DNA from 4 places in the Sporomusa aerivorans genome. Region 1 is predicted to be linked to each of the others. Evidence: riboswitches for the same ligand, from Rfam matches in the RefSeq annotation. Region 1 holds a riboswitch; each other region holds the start of a gene.
What was found. Region 1 has a riboswitch for lysine ahead of SATMO3_RS03035 (YfcC family protein). Riboswitches for the same ligand answer to the same signal wherever they lie in the genome.

Region 1 (3,750 bases):
TACAACAACCTCGAGCTATGATTGGATCAGATGCTATGAGCTTATCTGCAGAGGGAACTCTCTCTTTTGGCAAGCCGCATCCTCGGGCATTTGGCACTCCAACAAGACTTTTAGGAAGATACGTACGGGAAAAGAAAATTCTTTCTTTTGAAGAGGCAGTTAAGAAAATGACTAGTTTGCCTGCTAAGCGATTGGGGCTTAAGGCTAGAGGTCTTATTAAGGAAGACTATTACGCTGATATTGTTATTTTCAATCCCGATACGGTGCAGGATAAGGCAACTTATACAGATCCTAAGCAATATTCTCAAGGTATTGAGAATGTTATTGTAAATGGACAAGTTGTAGTAAATCATGGATTGCAGAAGGATGTATATGCAGGAAAAGTTCTAGGTAGATAATAAAAAAAGGTGAAGTCTAAAATGGCTTCACCTTTTTTGTAAAAATCGGAGGTACTATGGTATGAAAAGAATAAACCAGCTTACTACACCTAGCTTTTTGGTTGATTTGGATAAGATGGAACAAAATATTAACGATACGGCTGAATTATGCAAAATTAATAGAAAATTGCTCTGCCCTATGGTAAAGACGCATAAAAGCATTGAGATTGCCAACCTGCAAAAAGCTCATGGAGCCACAGGTTTTTTAGTTGGAACGCTTGATGAAGCAGAGAAATTGGTTCAGCATGGTTTTAAAGATATTATACTCGCCTATCCTGTTGCGGCAGCAGAAAATATTGAAAGAGTTATTGAGCTTGTTAAAAAAGCGCATATTACTGCAAGCTTTGATGGAATTGATGCGGCTATGCAAATGCAAAAGTTACTCATAAAGGAAAAGTTGACCGTAGACTATCTAATTATTATTGACTGTGGTTTACACCGATTTGGGGTTAAGCCGGATAAAGCTGTGGATTTAGCAAAAGAGCTAAGTGAATTATCCACCTTAACATTTAAGGGTGTTTCCACACATCCAGGACATGTATATGGAATCAATAATCTATCTGATATTGAAAGAGTTGCCCAAGAAGAAATAGAAGCTTTGGAAATGGCAAAAGATTGTTTAGTTGCAGCGGGCTTTGTCGTGGAAATAGTTGCTACCGGTAGTACGCCAACGCTGCAATTTGCTGTGCAAAATAAAACAGTTACTACCCTAAGACCAGGAAATTATATTTTCTATGATGCGATTCAAGTCGCCTTAGGTATAGCTCCAATCGAAAGGTGTGCGCTGACGGTACTGGCAACAATTATTGCTAATCCAAGTGAAAATATTTTTATTATAGATGCGGGAAGTAAATGCTTTGGTTTAGACAAGGGAGCGCACAGTGCTTCACTGGTAAGTGGATACGGTATTGTAAAAAAACATCCTGAACTGATTGTGGAAGGATTATCGGAAGAAGTCGGTAAGATTAGAGCGACTCAACAGACTAGTTTAAAAGTCGGTGATAAGATTGAAATTATTCCCAATCATGCATGTGCTGCTGTGAATATGTCAAGCTTTTTGTTAGGACATCGACAGGGATTTGTTGAAAAAATGATAGATATTGATGCAAGAGGTGGTACAAATCGGAAGCCTTGGTAGAACCATCCCCTTGAGGTGCCCCAACAGATTATTGACACCTGCTTTTATGTAGTGTAAAATTAATACAATTTGATAGTTTGTATAGAGGTGCGGGATATTATCAGTACTCACGGCTAGTTGGCAGACGTTGAACCGTGATGAAAGGAATACCCGCCGAAGCAAAAGTTATGCCAAGAACCTTTGCTGGTCTCGTATTGAACAAATACCAGACTGTCACTCGGTAAGAGATCTTTCCGGGTGAAGCGCTATATCACATGCAGGAAGTATAACTTTTTGCCCGCAAGCAGTTGTGAAAGCGTTCACACTGCTTTTTTGTTTTTTTCTGGTCCTATGAAAAATAACCAAGGCGAACATTACCTTGATTAATATATATCCCGCCGCTTGCGGGAAGGGTTATCGGAAGAGGAGGATACTAAATGCAAAAAAAAGCAGAAACATTCCGCGTTCCACACACATTTGCAATCATTTTTACGATCATTTTGTTAGTTGCGGCAGCTACCTGGATTCTTCCCGGTGGTGAATTTGACCGGGAAAAAAACAAGGCTGGAAAAACAACGGTTGTAGCCAATACCTACCATCCGGTTGAAAGTAAACCCCAAGGCATTAAAGAAGTATTCATGTCTCCGCTGAAGGGTATGGAAAAAGCGGCCAATATTGCCGGATTTATTTTGATTGTCGGCGGTGCCTTTGCTGTTATCCAAAAAACTGGTGCCATTGATGCTGGTATTATGAAAATGATTCGCCTACTAAAAGGTAAGGAAATATTATTAATTCCTATAACTATGACTATGTTCTCGGCAGGTGGCGCTATCTTCGGCATGTCTGAGGAAACCATCCCCTTTGTCGGCATATTTGTACCCATGGCGCTCTTAATGGGCTATGACCGGATAACCGGGATGTGCATACCTTATGTGGCTGCCACAACCGGCTTTGCCGGTGCTATGCTTAACCCCTTTACAGTAGGCATAGCGCAAAGCTTTTCCGAGCTTCCCGCTTTCTCGGGCATAGAATACCGAACTGGCATTTGGGTGGCAAGTACCGTCTTAGCCATATCTTTTGTCATGTGGTATGCCCGCCGGATTAAGAGAAACCCCGAACTAAGCCCAACGTATGAAGAGGATAAAGCTGCCAGAGCCAGCCTGCAGCACCTTAAAGAAAGTAACGCCACCCTTACCACCGGTCAGCAATTAGTGCTTACCTTGCTTGTAGCCGGGATGGCGCTGATCGTCTTAGGGGTATTGAAATGGGAATGGTACATTGATGAAATTGCCGCTGTCTTCTTGGGCATGGGAATTTTCGCTGGAATATTTGCCAAAATGAGTACTAATGATATTGCGGATGCCTTCGTTGTTGGCGCAAAAGACATGGTAAGCACAGCCATCTTAGTTGGCTTGGCCCGTGCCATCGTCGTGCTGGCTTCTGACGCAAAGATTATTGACACCATTTTAAATACTCTGGCTGCGCCATTAGCTGGTCTGCCGACTTTGGTTTCAGCATATGCAATGTTGATAGTTCAAATAATTATAAATTTCTTCGTAACTTCCGGTACCGGCCAAGCAGCACTGACAATCCCCATCATGGCTTCTTTAGGCGATTTAGTTGGTATAACCCGTCAAACTACCGTACTTATTTATCAGTTTGGCAACGGTTTCAGTGATATGATTTTCCCCACTTCCAGTGTACTTATTGGTTGCTTGGGCATGGCCGGCATTCCTTGGTCAAAATGGGCCCGCTGGGTACTGCCGCTGCAGATTGCTTTTTTTGTTTTGTGTGTAATTGCTATCACGCCAGCAGTACTGATGAAATGGGGTCCGTTCTAAAAATATAAGGAGATGTAGCAATGAAGAACTTAATTAACGACCAACTTGACCAGTTACAGGAGGTACTGTTCGCCCTTAGTGACTCAATCGGTCAAAACCCGGAGTTGGGTATGGTAGAATATCAATCTGCCGCTAAGCTGACCGGCTTGTTGGCTGAACATGGTTTTACCGTTGAAATGAATATTTGTAGTTATGAGACAGCATTTAAGGCTGTCTATAACTCCGGCAAGGCCGGTCCTACGGTTGCCTTTCTCGCCGAATATGACGCATTACCGGAAATTGGTCACGGCTGCGGTCATAATATGATCGGCGTCATGGCGGCAAGTGCGGGAATTGGCCTAAGCAAAGTTTTGGC
Region 2 (3,750 bases), 460 kb from region 1:
TTGGCGGAGCCGCAATCGATGTTTTTGCGCCGGAGCCGCCCGGTCCGGAAAATCCGCTGCTGAATCTTTCAGCGCCTGCTAGGAAGCGGTTGGTGGTCACCCCGCATATAGCAGGGGTTACCGTACTTACAATGAGCAAAATGCTGCAGGCCGCCCTGGAGAACCTTGCAAGAGCGATGCGAGGCGAGCCGCCGCAGAATGTAATAAACAGGTAAAAGCCAGAGTCAAGCCAAAGCGCCTGGACGGCGCCTTGGGCCTAGTGAAGAAGGAATCTGACCCTATTCGACTTAGTGAAAGTATCCTTAGTCTGGTATGTCAAGCTGTTACAGCCTGTTGGCGGCAGCAAGATACACCGGAACGATACTATGCGAGAGCGAAGGGATTGGATAGTATGAAAACAGTATTAATCACATCAAAAGAATTTGGCAGCCAGATCGATATAGAGCACAGGAGAAATCTGGAACAGTATTTCTTTGAAAACGGCTGGCAGATTATGTGGAATGCAACAGAAGCGGCAATGACTGCCGGAGATATCATTCAGCTTAATGCCCGGCAATTGCTTGACGCCATTTTGGTGTATTCCAGCTCTGATGAAATTAGCCGGGAAGTTTTCAAGCATTGCCGGAATTTGAAAGTGGTTTCGCGGCATGGCGTAGGTATTGAAAACATCGATGTCAGCGCAGCGCAGCAAGCAGGGGTGCAAATAAAAACAACCGATAAAATGCCTGGCTATGAGACGGTGGCCGATTTAACGTTCGCCTTAATGCTGTCTTTGGCCAGGAAGGTGCCGCAGATTGACTCCAACCTAAGAAAAAATGGCTGGTATCGCCCGATAAGCAGTGATGTTTGGGGTAAGACACTGGGGATATTCGGTTTGGGGCGCATTGGCAAAGCCGTTGCCAGACGGGCTAAAGGTTTTGATATGAGAATCCTGGTGAATACGCGGCATCCGGATGAAGCCTTTGTTACAGCACACGGTCTTTCCCTGTGCACTAAAGAAGAGCTGTTGGCCGAATCGGATTTTGTCAGTCTGCATTGTGCATTAACCGCAGAAACGAAACATATGATTGGCGCGCCGGAGTTCGGGTTAATGAAACCCAGCGCATATTTGATTAACACCGCCCGGGCCGGTCTGGTATGTCAGCGTGAGCTTCTGGCCGCGCTGAAAAGTAAAAAAATTGCCGGTGCGGCGGTTGATGTATTCGAGCAGGAGCCTGCGGTAAATGACCCTATTATTACAGAGGATCTGGATAATGTAGTAGCTACTGCGCATGTGGGTTCTTACACAGTGGAGTCTTTACGCCGGATGGACTTTCTGGTAGTGCAAAACATTGTGGCAGCAGGATAATGGCGGGTAATTAGTATTTAGTATTGCAGGTTTGTTTTAAAAGCAATTGAGAATCTAGCAAATCGGTATGGTAGAGGCGCGAGTCGCAATAGTACTTGCAGGGAACTGGCTGTAATGAACTGCGGGGAAAGGGCGGATCGCCGAAGTGCCGGGAACTGCCAGTTTCCGGCACTGGGGTCGTACTCAACAGGTACGGCACTGTCATCTTCGGATGGTGAGCTATCGCACTTGGGGTAAGACTTCCCTCTTCACTATGCCGGTAGCCCCTAGTACATGGTGGCTGCCGCTTTTTCTTTGGCGGGCGGAATGCTCTTGATTTACACACCGGGAATGACTAAATCTTACTGCATAGGATGTGAAATATGAGCTGGGACAATATGCCGCTACTAATCATTCTTGTGCTGGCAGTTATCGGTAACAACCAATCGGTATCCCTGGCTGTCGCGGGACTTCTGCTTATAAAACTGATGGGTTGCACAGTCTGGTTTCCTTATATAGAGAATCATGGCCTCAATGCCGGGATCATCATTTTGACCATGGCCGTGCTGACCCCCCTGGCTCAAGGCCGTGTATCTGCAGGCGATATGCTGGTAGCCTTCAAAACACAGCCAGGCCTGATCGCTATTATTGTCGGCATATTTGTGTCCTGGCTGGCAACACAAGGCGTATATTTTCTGAAGGCATCACCGGAAGCCACGACATCCCTGATTGTCGGTACCATTGTCGGCGTTTGTTTTTTGCAGGGGCTGGCGGTTGGACCGCTGATTGCCGGCGGCATAGTTGCCATTATCATGAATTTGTTGAACCTGTTTACTCAGTAGTTTGAGTTGGTACAGAGGAGGGAAGCGGATGGATATTCAGCAGCAAACTATATTTGGCGAGCGTGTGCCGGGCAGACCTGTTACCATCTATTTTGAGGGTATCAGGCTGTCCGCCAGGGAAGGTCAAACCGTAGCTTCGGCTTTAATGGCACATGGTTTCTATGCCTTCGGCCACAGCCGGAATTTATCGCAGGCCCGGGGACTTTACTGCGGCAACGGGCGCTGCCAGAGCTGTCTTGTTACCATTGACGGGATAGAACATGTGAAGAGTTGCAGCACTCTGGTCCGGGAGGGCATGATGATTACCAAATATGCCGGTGATCCGGACGTCAGGAGAGAGATGCATGAAAACTGATGTATTAATAATCGGCGGCGGGCTGGCCGGGCTTGCTGCGGCTCACGAAGTGGCGGCAAACGGTTATTCCGCAATTATTGCCGATGAAAGCTGGAGCCTTGGCGGTCAGCTTAGACAGCAAACGCAGACAATTCCTGATATGCCTGTTCCTTATGCCGGACTCAGCGGCTGTCAACTGGCGCAGACACTGGCAGAGCGGTTACAATACCTGCCTGTTCAAAGCCTGCTGCAGCATGACGTGATTGGCGTATATGCCGACAACAGTGTGGGCGTTGCCTGCGGCGGTCGGATGGAAAAGATCACTCCCGGCTGTATTATTATCGCTACCGGAGCTGCGGAGTCAGCTCTGCCGTTTCGTGGTTGGACGCTGCCGGGCATCATGACCATTGGGGCAGCACAGATCCTCATGAACCGTGAACGAATCTATCCGGGGAAAAAGGCTGTGGTGCTCGGTTCCAGCGACATGACCCTGGAGATTATCTGCCAAATGCGCAAGCTTGGCATCGAGGTAGTCGCGCTGGCCGAACCATCTGCGGCGCTTGTTGCGACCGATGAGACTATTCTCCAGGCCTTCCGGGCGAGTGGCATACCGGTCCTGCTGCACTCGCAGCCAATAGCCGCAACCGGCGGCAGCCGGGTGGAGGAAATAATTCTGACTTCCGGTGCAACCCGGAGGGATACCAGGTATGAGGTAGATCTTGTCTGTCTTGACGGCGGCAGGCATCCGGTACTTGAGACCATTTCTGCTTTAAATTGCCGGCTGGCCTTTCGCAAAGAACTGGGGGGCTGGCTGCCCTGCTATTCCGCCAGTCTGGAGACCTCTATAAGCGGCATTTTTGTCGCAGGACAAACGGCAGGAATAACCTCCCAGGCCGGAGTATACCGGACTGGTGCCATTGCCGGTCTCGGTGCCGTCAGTTATCTTAAGCAGAATACAGCAGAAAATACAGCAGAAGCGCATTCAGCCGCCAAACAAGCACACTGGGATGGCTTGATGACATTGGAATCAGCCAGGTATCCGGCTCGCTGGCAGGCACGAATGGCTCATATCGGCATTTGATCCGGCAATGAGTATGACGGTGGCATAACCGCAGACACCCAACAAGAAGGAGGGGCACAAAACTTGGATAATTTGACAATCGTTTGCCGGTGTGAGGAATTGACGGCGGAAGATATAGCAAACGCCGTTGCGCAAGGGGCGGAAACCTTTGATGATGTGAAAAGGC
Region 3 (3,750 bases), 3.2 Mb from region 1:
TGAGGATATGCGATTAAGTGAAATGTCAGGCAAAGAAGTTATTAATCTGGGAGATGGCGCGCGTTTAGGAAATATTGCGGACTGCGAGGTTACTTTCGATAGCCGGACCGGGGTTATCGGCGGGCTTATTCTGCCCAAAAGGAGAGCGTTATTAAATCTGCTAGCTGACAATCAGATTTCCGTTATACCCTGGCAAGCTATTAAACGGATTGGGGATGAGGTTGTCATTGTTGATTTAAATAATGCCTACGATCGTTTTTATTCTACCTTTAGCGGGGAATAAAAAGCTTGAAGCTGGTTCAACCTAACAGTAGGTTGCATATGAATCTATTGTTAGGAGGTATTACTATGGCCACAACAAATAACAACAGTGGGAATCAACTTTCAGGAAATGCCGCTGCCAATCAGGCAACGAACCAAACCGCAGGACAATCCGGCAATGCCTTGGTGACTAGCTATACAAGCGCAAGCGCTCAATCTAATACTTCGAGTACTTCAAGTCAACAAGGCGCAAGTGGCGGTACACAAGGCGGCGGTTCCGGAGTTAAAAGCGTAATCGGTGTATTTGATTCGCGCGAAAGTGCTGAACAGGCTGTTAATTCTCTCAGAACACAAGGCTTTACGACTGAGGAAATTAATATTGTTTCTAAAAATCAAAAGAAACAAAGGCAGCAAGGCAGCGATTATTTCGAAGATGATATCACAGACGGCGCATTAACAGGAGGAACGTTAGGCGGTATTGGCGGTTTGCTTTTGGGAGCTGGTGCTTTGGCTATTCCGGGAGTAGGCCCTATCGTTGCTGCCGGCCCGATTGCCGCTGCCTTAAGCGGAGCTGTAGCAGGCGGGATTGCCGGCGGTTTGATTGACTGGGGAATTCCGGCTGAAGCGGGCAGAAGGTATGAACAGCATGTAGCTGAGGGAGGAATTTTGGCTGTAATACGTTCTGATGCCGCAAAAGCGAACCAAGCGGCCCAAATTCTCCGGCAAAGCGGAGCCAAAGACGTCGAAACTCACGCAATGCGTTAAAGAACCGGGGACTTCCCCGGTTTCTTTTTCTAAGTATTATAAAGTATACACAGATGTTAATATTTATTGACAATGTTGGAACCTTTGGTATAAAATGTGTATAAAATGAATAAGCAACATCCTGTACGGGATGAAGTAGAGGTGCGGAAGCCAAGAGTACTTTCAGGGAGAGCGGCGTCAATGAACTGAAGGAAAGGGGCAACTGCCGAAGTAAGGGAAGATTGCCGAATTTTCCTTTACTGGTCTTACATCAAATAGGTTTAAGACTGTCACCATTATTTTGGTGGAGCGCTATCTCATCTGGTCGGTGAAAGTATATTTATATATATATTTTCCTATGGTCAGATTACGCTGTCTGTGGCAGCCGGTGAGAGATGCGCTCACTGGCTGTTTTGTATTTATAGCTTTGCCCAAAAAAAATGGAAAAACTGATTATTTAACAGGAGGTGTATAGCGCTTGATTAGAGTGATGGTTTGTGGTGCTTACGGAAAAATGGGCCGGGAAGTATTGCGCGCAGTTCATAAAGATCAACAGCTAAGCATTGTGGGTGCAGTTGATATCAATTCAGACTTTGCTGATGTTGGCGATATTATTGGCGCTGGGAAAACAGGTGTAACAGTAGGAAATGATTTGGCTACTGTTATCAGTGAAACAAAGCCGCAGGTCATGGTGGATTTTACGAAGCCGGAAGCAGTTATGAATAACATCCGCATCGCCAGCAAACATGGTGTATGCCCGGTTGTAGGCACTACCGGTCTAACTGACGAGGACCTAAATGAGATTCGTGAACTATGTACAGTTAACAAGGTTAATGCAATTATTTCACCTAATTTCTCGATAGGTGCTATTCTTATGATGAAACTGGCGCAGGAAGCGGCCAAGTATTTACCCCATGTAGAGATAATTGAAATGCACCATGATCAAAAACTGGACGCTCCGTCCGGTACAGCGCTGCGAACCGCCGAATTGATTGCCAATGTAAGAGGTGAGATGCGGCAGGGCCACCCTCAGGAAGTTGAGAAGTTAGAGGGTTCACGTGGCGGAGATTTAGCCGGTATCCGTTTGCACAGCATTCGCTTGCCTGGATATGTTGCCCATCAGGAAGTTATTTTCGGCGGTTTAGGACAAACGCTTACCATCCGTCATGACTCTATATCACGGGAGTCGTTCATGCCCGGGGTGGTATTGGCCTGTAAAAAAGTACTTACTGTTGACGGTCTAATTGTTGGTCTTGAACATATAATGGGCTAAAGTACGGCAAAGAAGTAAAAGATAATGTAAAGGATCTGGAGGCGTTTTTGTAATGAAAAAATATAATGTTGCAATTTTGGGGGCAACTGGAGCTGTTGGCCAAGAATTTCTTAAACTTATCGAAGAACGCAATTTTCCGTTTAATGAGTTAAAACTGTTGGCTTCGGAACGATCGGCAGGCAAAACTATTGAATTTATGGGAAAAAGTTACATAGTTGAGGAAGCTACGCCTGCTTCTTTTGAGAATGTGCAGATTGCCCTGTTTGCCGGCGGTTCGATTAGTAAAACTCTGGCGCCTGAAGCGGCTAAACGCGGGGCCGTCGTCATTGATAATTCAAGTGCGTTCCGTATGGACCCGGAAGTACCCCTCATCGTCCCCGAAGTAAATCCCGAGGCCATTAAAAATCACAAAGGGATTATTGCGAATCCTAATTGTTCAACTATTATAATGGTAATGGCATTAAAGCCTATTTATGATGCTGTTAAAATAAAACGGATTGTTGTTTCGACCTATCAGGCAGTGTCAGGAGCAGGTAAAGAAGCTATCGACGAACTAACAGATCAAGTTAAGGCAACTATAGAGGGGCGCGCAGTGGAAGCTAACATTTTGCCTAGCGCCAGCCTGCCGAAACATTATCAAATCGCCTTCAACCTGTTGCCGCATATTGACGTGTTTGTTGAGGATGACTATACCAAAGAAGAAATGAAAATGGTACACGAAACCCATAAAATATTGAATGACTATACTATTGGCATCACCTCGACGACCGTTCGCGTACCTGTGTTCCGCAGCCATTCCGAGTCGGTAAATATTGAATTAGAGGGGCCGCTGTCACCGGCGGAGGCTAAACACCTGCTGGCTAAATTTCCCGGTGTTATTGTACAGGATAATCCGGCTGAAATGCTGTATCCCATGCCTTTATATACTTCCGATCGTAATGAAGTATTTGTCGGCCGTATCCGTGCAGATAAAACTGTGCCTTATGGATTGAACATGTGGGTGGTGGGGGATCAAATTCGCAAAGGTGCAGCCCTTAATGCTGTACAGATTGCCGAGTATATGATCGAGCATAATTTAATTTGAGGTGTAAAAAAAAATGCGAGTAATTGTCCAGAAGTTCGGGGGGACGTCGGTGGCGTCGCCCGAAGTGCGGGAATTGGTAATGCGCAAGATTGCAAAAGCGCGGGACCAAGGCTTTAATCCGGTTGTTGTAGTGTCGGCAATGGGGCGGCAGGGCGCTCCCTATGCCACTGATACCCTGATTGGCGTAGCAAGGACGGCCTACAAAAATATTGCTGCGCGCGAGCTTGACCAGATTATGTACTGTGGTGAAATGATTTCGGCGGTAGTTATGGCCGGTACACTGCAGGCCGCTGGGATGGATGCTGTTATGCTTACCGGCGGGCATGCCGGTATTATAACAGATGCCAATTTTACAGACGCCCGCATATTAAAATGCGACCCAACACGT
Region 4 (3,750 bases), 790 kb from region 1:
CTACATCATTATTTCTGCTTTCACCCCACCGGCGAACGGGTTTAGAAAACACGCTTCGCCAAAATAAAGAAAGAGCCGCTCTGAAACAAATGTCTCAACGCGAACTCTCTACTTTTGCCGGTTAACTGGATTCAATTTTTTAATGCGCTCTTCTGGCCGTCAAGATAATCGCAAATAGCCACAAACTCTCTGATATCGGTAATCTTCTGCAAATCCCTCAGGTCAAAGATAATGTCTGAATACTTATGCTTAATAAACTCCATATCATGCAGTTCACATTCAACAAATCCATCCCGCCAACTATGGACATACGGTATGAAGTCATCCCAATTACGCTCGAAATATTTTACCTTGGCAAAACACAACTGGTATATATAGAATATGACTCTTATAACTGAGGATTTTTTCAAAAATTTGTGGCTGAAAAAGATCTTCTGCGGATATTTTCCCTTAGGCCTTTCCCAGTACAAATCAGAGTTGCTGTGAAGATTGTATTTGCGAAGCACTTTAACCGTTTCGTCGGCTAACTCTGCCATTAATACCTCATCCCTCATATTGCCATCGAGTACCTTTAATAATTGATAATCCAACGGCCGAACCTCCCTGCTGATCGTTCAGGCGTAAACATTAGAGCAGTGAATAGGAACAGGAAAATAAGATCAATTCCTATGATAATAAGCTTATTCCACAAATTGATACTTTACTCCTTGCGGTTATCGAATTAATTTTCATATACTATCGATATATTTTATATCAAGCTATTGCTTTGCGCACAGCGTAAACGCCTGAAAGCTTAAAACCGGTTTAAAATAAAAAAACACGGCTTGCGCCGAGCTTGTGGCAAAACATAAGCTATGTTGCCTGCATATTAAAAAGAATTTATACTTTCTTTCCATATAAAAATAACGGCAGGGCTTACAAGCTTCGAAGCCTTGCCGTCCATGCAAAACTTGGGCGCAATCGGGTATCCGTTTGCCAAAAACGGCATATCAGTTGCCAAATCACTGTTTAAATGAATTCAATGCATTAATTATCATGGCTACGAAGCCGCCTGCAATAAGCGGACCAACCGCCAAACCGTGCAAAAAGCATACTCCGCCGATTGTACCGACAATCAAAGCAGTCGTAGCCTCCGGCGATGCTTTCAAAAAATGCATGCCCTGCGTTGCCACCCAGGAAACAAATATCCCGATGACAATAGCAATCAGACCTGACTGGGTTTTGAAAGCTGACATCATTTCGCCCAGGGATATCCGACCTTGCGCCAACGGCGTCAGCACCGCCATTGTCATTATGGTTATACCAATATTCAATCCATGAGTTTCGATACTTGGAAACCAGGCTGTCAATCCCAGCAGCTTTATCAGCAGCAGCACCAAAGCAGCCAGGGCTACCGACTGATTGTCGCCAATAACTGCCAGTACGAGAATGATTAATAGCGGCATATTTTCCCAGTTCATATTTCCACATCCTAAATCGTGTAAGATTCTCCATATTAAGATGAGTTTTTTGCCTTCTTTTCATCCAGCGCGGCAGATTAAACGCCGGCAGATAAAAGAAAAAAGGCAGCCACTATCTACTTAGGGGCTACCGGCATAGTGAAGAGGAGTCTTCCCCCAGTGCGATAGCTCACCATCCGAAGATGACAGTGCCGTACCTGTTAGATACGGCCCCAGTGGCGGGAATTGGCCGTTCCCGCCACTTCGGCAATCCGCCCTTTCCTTTACAGATCGTCACTTAGCCAGCTCCCTGTAAGTACTATTGCATCTCGCGCCTCTACCATACCGATTTATTTCGCTAATCAAGTTGTTAAATCCCTGCTTGACTGGTTAATTTTTTTGATTGACCTACACTGCTTCCACAATATTCGCCGCCACCAGAAAGTCCATCCGCCGGAGAGAGTCCACCGTATAGGAGCCAACATGCGTGGTTGCCACTACATTATCGAGATCTTCCGCGATTAGGGGGTCATTTACGGCCGGCTCGGTTTCGAATACATCAATGGCTGCGCCGGCAATTGCTTTGCTTCTGAGCGCGCTTAGCAGATCACCCTGGTTTACCAGTCCGGCCCGGGCGGTGTTTATCAAATAAGCGCCTGGTTTCATCAGGGCAAACTCCCTGGCGCCAATCATATGCTTTGTTTCGTGACTTAGCATACAATGCAGGCTGACAAAATCGGCTTCGGCCAGCAGCTGCTCTTTGGAACACAAGGTTATGCCGTTTGCTGCTACAAAGGCATCATCAGGATGCCGCGTGCTGGCCAAAATTTTCATATCAAAGCCTTTGGCCCGTTTGGCGACGGCTTTGCCAATGCGTCCCAGCCCGAATATACCAAGCGTCTTGCCCCAAACATCGCTGCTGACCGGGCGATACCAGCCGCTTTTTCGCAAAGTGGCATCAATCTGCGGCACCTTCCTGGCCAGCGACAGCAGCAACGCAAAGGTTAGATCCGCAACCGTCTCATAGCCAGGAGTCTTTGCCGTTGTTTTAATTGCCACGCCTGCTTGGCGGGCTGCCGCGGCATCAATATTCTCGACACCCACCCCATGCCGGGATACCACTTTCAGATTCCGGCATTCTTTAAAAACCTCGTGGTTAATTTCATCCGAGCTGGAATAAACCAAAATGGCATCAAGCTTATGCCTGGCATCCTGCTGAATGATGTCTCTGGCACTCATGGCCGCGCCTGCCGAATTCCACACAATCTGCCAGCCGTTTTCGGCAAAATATTGCTCCAGGCTCTTTCTATGCTGAATATCGATTTGGCTGCCAAATTCTCTAGATGTGATCAATACTGTTTTCAAGATATCCAATCCTTTCCGCTCTCGCATAGTATCATTCCGGTATGCAGGCATTCTAAATGCGCCTGCATATCAAATTCAGGATACTTTCAACAAGTCGAACAGGGTCAGATTCCATCTTCACTATACCTATATACCTAAACCGTCGCCAATGTCTCTGACTTGGATTTTCACAGGTTTACAATATTCACCGGCGGCTGGCCATTTATGGCTCTCGCTATATTATCCAGACTCGCCAGCAGCATCTTGCGCATAGCCTCCACCGTAACGCCCCCGATATGCGGTGTAACCAGCAGCCGGTCCTTAGCCGCCGGCGAAAGGCTCAATAACGGATTTACCGGCGCCGGCGGCTCCGGTGCAAAAACATCGATAGCCGCACCGCTTATGCGTCCGGCTTCCAGCACCTGCGTCAATGCCGCCTGATCCACAATTTCGCCGCGCGCCGTATTAATCAGAATACTGCCGGAAGACATAAGCGCAAGCTCCCGTTGGCCGATGAGACCGCGCGTAGCCGCATTGAGCGGCACATGCAGACTTACAACATCGCTTTGTGCAAGCAAAGCCTCTAAAGGCTTGTAGCTTACCTGGCACTCGGCCTCTATTTCCGGCGGCTGCCGCCTGCGGCTGTAATAACTTACGTTCGCGCCCAAAATAGTTAGGATTTTCGCTACCTGCCGGCCAATTGAACCTAAGCCGATCACTCCGGCTTTACTGCCTTCTATTTCGCTTAGCCCCCGGGTAAACAAAACTTCTCGTATCTCCTGATACCTGCCGGCCTTTACCTCCCGGTCCGCCAACAGAAGCCGCCGTTTAAGCGCAATAATCAGGCCAATGGTGAATTCGGCCACCGCTTTGGCATTTGTCCCCGGAACATTAGCCACCGGAATATGTAACGCTGCCGCCGCCTGCGTATCAATACGGTCAAAGCCGGCGCCTACGCTCTGGATCA

Region 2: another riboswitch for lysine. It lies ahead of SATMO3_RS05035 (DUF441 domain-containing protein); the one in region 1 lies ahead of SATMO3_RS03035 (YfcC family protein).
Region 3: another riboswitch for lysine. It lies ahead of dapB (4-hydroxy-tetrahydrodipicolinate reductase); the one in region 1 lies ahead of SATMO3_RS03035 (YfcC family protein).
Region 4: another riboswitch for lysine. It lies ahead of SATMO3_RS30470 (DUF441 domain-containing protein); the one in region 1 lies ahead of SATMO3_RS03035 (YfcC family protein).

What each region holds. Positions count from the first base shown of each region.
Region 1 is NZ_CP156926.1:662,357-666,106, forward strand. It holds gene SATMO3_RS03025 (amidohydrolase family protein) at 1-398, shown strand, start outside; gene SATMO3_RS03030 (alanine racemase) at 460-1,575, shown strand; lysine riboswitch at 1,650-1,831, shown strand; gene SATMO3_RS03035 (YfcC family protein) at 1,992-3,395, shown strand; gene SATMO3_RS03040 (M20 family metallopeptidase) at 3,416-3,750, shown strand, end outside.
Region 2 is NZ_CP156926.1:1,118,136-1,121,885, forward strand. It holds gene SATMO3_RS05025 (NAD(P)-dependent oxidoreductase) at 1-215, shown strand, start outside; gene SATMO3_RS05030 (phosphoglycerate dehydrogenase) at 392-1,348, shown strand; lysine riboswitch at 1,412-1,578, shown strand; gene SATMO3_RS05035 (DUF441 domain-containing protein) at 1,711-2,169, shown strand; gene SATMO3_RS05040 ((2Fe-2S)-binding protein) at 2,198-2,524, shown strand; gene SATMO3_RS05045 (NAD(P)/FAD-dependent oxidoreductase) at 2,514-3,584, shown strand; gene SATMO3_RS05050 ((2Fe-2S)-binding protein) at 3,648-3,750, shown strand, end outside.
Region 3 is NZ_CP156926.1:3,849,255-3,853,004, reverse strand. It holds gene SATMO3_RS18445 (YlmC/YmxH family sporulation protein) at 8-283, shown strand; gene SATMO3_RS18440 (general stress protein) at 349-1,026, shown strand; lysine riboswitch at 1,155-1,328, shown strand; gene dapB (4-hydroxy-tetrahydrodipicolinate reductase) at 1,484-2,278, shown strand; gene SATMO3_RS18430 (aspartate-semialdehyde dehydrogenase) at 2,331-3,362, shown strand; gene dapG (aspartate kinase) at 3,376-3,750, shown strand, end outside.
Region 4 is NZ_CP156926.1:6,367,790-6,371,539, forward strand. It holds gene SATMO3_RS30465 (hypothetical protein) at 132-590, opposite strand; gene SATMO3_RS30470 (DUF441 domain-containing protein) at 1,002-1,460, opposite strand; lysine riboswitch at 1,618-1,787, opposite strand; gene SATMO3_RS30475 (phosphoglycerate dehydrogenase) at 1,848-2,804, opposite strand; gene SATMO3_RS30480 (2-hydroxyacid dehydrogenase) at 2,972-3,750, opposite strand, start outside.